2 regions of the Cellulosimicrobium sp. NPDC030954 genome follow, and region 2 is predicted to be linked to the other one. Evidence: predicted binding sites of a transcription regulator. Region 2 holds the regulator's gene; the other holds the start of a gene.

Region 1 (2,197 bases), on a different contig from region 2:
TAGAGGAGCTCCTCCGCGGGCCGCGCGAGGCGGTGGATCTCGTCGATGAAGAGCACCTCGCCCTCCTCGAGCGAGGACAGGACGGCCGCGAGGTCCCCGGCGTGCTGGATCGCCGGTCCCGACGTGACGCGCAGGGACGTGCCGAGCTCTGCGGCGATGATCATGGCGAGCGTCGTCTTGCCGAGCCCGGGGGGCCCGGACAGGAGCACGTGGTCCGGCGAGCTCCCGCGGGCGAGCGCGGCCTGGAGCACGAGCGAGAGCTGGTCGCGCACGACGGCCTGCCCGACGAACTCCTCGAGCCTGCGGGGTCGCAGCGCCGCCTCGGCGGCGCGCTCGAGGTCGTCCGCTCCCGCCGCGACGATCCGCTCGGACGAGAACGTGCCGTCCCCGCCGAAGCCGTCCACGCCCACCTGGTCGAAGCTCGCCACCGTCAGCTCCTCGGTCCGCCGAGGACGCGCAGCGCGGCGCGCAGCGCGCCCGCCACGTCGGGCGCCTCGACGACGTCGACGCCGGCCTCGGCGAGGACGGTGGAGACGGCGTCGTCCGCGGCCTTGAGGTTCCAGCCGAGCCCGACGAGCGCCTCGACCACCTGGTCCCGACGGTCGTCGACCCGACGCGGTCCGGTCCCGGCGGCGGGTGCGCCCGCCTCGGGGGCGTCGGCACCCGTGGGCGGTCCGAGCTTGTCGCCCAGCTCGAGCGCGATCCGCTGCGCGCCCTTGTTGCCGATGCCGGGGACGCGCACGAGGGCGGCGATGTCGCCACCGCCCACGGCGCGCCGCAGCGCGTCGGGCGTGTGCACCGCGAGCATCGCGAGCGCGAGCCGCGGCCCGACGCCGCTGACGGTCTGGACGGTCTCGAAGACGGTCCGCTCGTCGTCGTCGGCGAACCCGTAGAGGGTGAAGGAGTCCTCGCGGACCACGAGGCTCGTCGCGAGCCGCGCGTCCGCACCGACGCGCAGGCCCGCGAGGGTGGCCGGCGTGGCGTGCACGAGGTAGCCCACTCCCCCGACCTCGAGCACGGCGCGGTCGAGCTGGACGCTCGCCACGACTCCGCTCAGCGACGCGATCACCCAGGCTCCTCTCCCGGTCGGCAGCGCCGACCTGGTCCGATGGTCCCCCGGCCCGACGACCGTGGACGGCGCCGAGGAGTGCGTCGAACACCCGTACGACCGCGGTCACTCTAGCAAGGTGCGCCCACGCCCCGGCCGACCGACACGAGCCGCGTCAGCAGCCGTCAGCGCGGTGCCCGCCGGCCCTTCGCCGCGTGCTCCGCCGCGACCCAGGCGCGCTGCGCCGGCGTCAGCTCGTGCCGCTCGCCGCCCTGGAGCGCACCTGACGGTCGCCACAGGTGGCAGATCGCGAGCGCGAGCGCGTCGGCCGCGTCCGCGGGCCTCGGCGGCTCCGCGAGCCCCAGGATGCTCGCGACCATGCGCTGGACCTGCTCCTTGCCCGCGCGCCCGCTCCCCGTCACCGCGGCCTTGACCTCCGACGGGGTGTGCAGCGCCACGGGGACGCCGCGCCTCGCCGCACCGACCATCGCGAGACCCGCGGCCTGGGCCGTGCCCATCACGGTCCCGACGTTGTGCTGGGCGAACACGCGCTCGACCGCGACGACGTCCGGCACGTGCTCGTCGAACCACGCGTCGAGCCGCTCGGCGATCCGCAGGAGCCGCAGGTCCACGCTGAGGTCCGGGTCCGTCCGGATCACGCCGACGGCCACGAGCTCGGCCCGCCGCCCCCGCGCGGAGTCCACCACCCCGACGCCGCACCGGGTCAGCCCAGGATCCACACCGAGAACGCGCACCCCCTGACCCTTTCACGTGAACAGCACGGACCGGCCGTGCCACGCGGGCCGGCGACGGACCAGCCAGCGGTGGGGCCGGGAGGTCGGTGCGCGGTCGTGGCGGGCCTGGCGGGAGCGGCGCGAGGCACGAGCGACGCGGATGGTAGACCGCGCACCGACCTCCCGGCCCCACCGCGACCCGACCACCCGGACGCGAGCTGCGCCGGATCAGTCGTCGTTCTCGAGCTCCGCCATGACGTCGTCCGACGCGTCGAAGTTCGCGTAGACGTTCTGCACGTCGTCGCTGTCCTCGAGCGCGTCGATGAGGCGCAGGATCTTGCGCGCACCGTCCGCGTCGACCTCGACCTCCATGGACGGGTGCCAGATCGAGTCGGCGGAGTCGTACTCGAGCCCC
Region 2 (2,197 bases):
GTGGACCGCGTGCTCCTCGCCTCGTCCGCCCAGCCCCCCAGCCGGCGTTGTGAGGTGACACTAACTTAGGGTGACCTAAATGCCACCGCAACCCCTGCGCACCGTGCGGAGCCGTTTCCTCCCGTGTCCTGCGTCACACCGCACCGTCCTGCGTCACACCGCACCGGCCCCCTGAGACCGCGGGGCTCGGCGTCAGGCGGATGTCGGCAGGAGGATCCTCTGACCGGCCTGGAGGCCCGACGACGAGAGCCCGTTGAGCTCGGCGAGCCCGCTCACGACGTCGCGCAGGTCCTCGCCCGGGGCCGCCACGCCCTGCGCGAGCTCCCAGAGGGTCTCGCCCGAACTCACGACGTGGACCCGGACCTCCAGAGGCTCTCCCGGACCGCTCGCGACGGCGACGCCCACCCGTGCGGCGAGCAGCAGGACCACGGCGGCCAGGAGCACGAGGACCACGCGGCCCCGCCGCGTGAGCCGCAGCGGCCGCTCCCCCGCTCGCCCTGCCCCAGGGCCGAGGGGCCCGACCGTCGAGATCGTCATCGCATCCATCCCTGCTCCGTCCCGGCCCGCGGGCCCGATCGCCTTCCCCGGTCGATCGGACGCCGCGAGCCCTTCGCCTCCGCGCCGACCCGGACCGGTCGAACACGTGTACGTAGAACACCTGTACGAAGGTCTATCACGAACGACCCACGGAGTCGAGACATGCTCGAACAGGTGTTTGATTCGTGTCGCAACCTCCCCTAGCCTGGGGTCAGGTCGGTTCGCCGGACATGTCCGCTCGGACCCGGAGGGGCGACCGAGGTCCCGGAGCGCACGCGCCGGGGAGGGGAGGCTGCAGGCCCGGGAGGCGTCGGCGGCCGCGACGGACGAAGGCGGAGCGACCATGGCGGGACGAGGCACGGACAGGGCACGGGGGCTCGCCGAGGTGCGCGAGCTCCCGGACGGGTCGGCGGGAGGTGACGGGCTCACGCCGCGGCAGCGCCTCGTGCTCGAGACCATCCGCGCGTGCGTCGAGCAGCGCGGCTACCCGCCGAGCATGCGGGAGATCGGCGAGGCCGTGGGCCTGACGAGCCCGTCGTCGGTGAAGCACCAGCTCACGACGCTCGAGCGCAAGGGGTTCCTGCGGCGCGACCCGAACCGCCCCCGCGCGATCGAGGTCGTTCAACCGGACGACGCGCGCCGCGCCACCCCGCTCACGGCGGCGGGCTCCGCGACCGAGCCCGCGTACGACGAGGCGCACCCGGCGCCGTCGTACGTCCCGGTGGTCGGCCGCATCGCCGCCGGCGGCCCGATCCTCGCGGAGCAGGTCGTCGAGGACGTCTTCCCGCTGCCCCGCCAGCTCGTCGGCGAGGGCGAGCTCTTCCTCCTGCGGGTGCAGGGCGACTCGATGGTCGACGCCGCGATCTGCGACGGCGACTGGGTCGTCGTACGCCGCCAGCCCGTGGCGGAGAACGGCGAGATCGTCGCGGCGATGATCGACGGCGAGGCCACGGTGAAGTCCCTGCGCCGCGCGGACGGTCGCGTCTGGCTCATGCCGCACAACGCGGCGTACGACCCGATCCCGGGCGACGACGCCCAGGTCCTCGGGCGCGTCGTCTCCGTCCTGCGCAGCCTCTGAGCGCACGGGGTCCGGTCCCCGTCGTCGTCCCCGTCACAGTCACAGTCACCGAGCACGGCGAGAGCCGGGTGGTCGTCGACCACCCGGCTCTCGCGGTGCGCGGACCCCGTCGGCGGGCCCGGTGGGTCAGAGGCCGAAGCGCCGGGCGACGCCCCGCAGCGACTCCGCGGACGAGCGCAGCCCGGCGAGCTCTGCCGCGGCCAGCGGCACCTCGACCCGCTCGCTGGCGCCGCGACGGTCGACGAGCGTGGGCAGCGAGAGGCACACGTCGTCGAGCCCGTACGCGCCGTCGAGCAGCGTCGAGACGGGCAGGATGCGGTGCTCGTCGTCGAGCACGGCCTCGATGATGCGCGTGCCCGCGAGCCCGACGGCGTAGTTCGTCGCCCCCTTGCCCTCGATGATCCGATAGGCCGACTGCACGACCTCGCGCGCGATGTCGTCGCGCACCGCCTCGGTCAGCGGGCCACGGCCACCGAGTCCCGGCCACTCGAGGAGCGGCACGCCGCCGATGGTCGCCGAGCTCCATAGCGGGATCTCGCTGTCGCCGTGCTCGCCGGCGATGTACGCGTGGACGTTCTGCAC

Evidence for each region. The regulator LexA, encoded in region 2, represses DNA repair genes until DNA is damaged. The targets are predictions, from matches to a motif close to TCGAACANNTGTTCGA.
Region 1: ruvA (Holliday junction branch migration protein RuvA) is a predicted target of LexA. The motif match lies at 1,153-1,168, and genes of this name have one in related genera.

What each region holds. Positions count from the first base shown of each region.
Region 1 covers NZ_JBVIFN010000004.1:72,237-74,433, reverse strand. Annotated here, with positions in the region: gene ruvB (Holliday junction branch migration DNA helicase RuvB) at 1-404, opposite strand, end outside; gene ruvA (Holliday junction branch migration protein RuvA) at 431-1,069, opposite strand; gene ruvC (crossover junction endodeoxyribonuclease RuvC) at 1,234-1,803, opposite strand; gene ACZ402_RS10105 (YebC/PmpR family DNA-binding transcriptional regulator) at 2,011-2,197, opposite strand, start outside.
Region 2 covers NZ_JBVIFN010000007.1:147,107-149,303, reverse strand. Annotated here, with positions in the region: gene ACZ402_RS14915 (LysM peptidoglycan-binding domain-containing protein) at 193-537, opposite strand; gene lexA (transcriptional repressor LexA) at 881-1,615, shown strand; gene ACZ402_RS14905 (L-lactate dehydrogenase) at 1,742-2,197, opposite strand, start outside.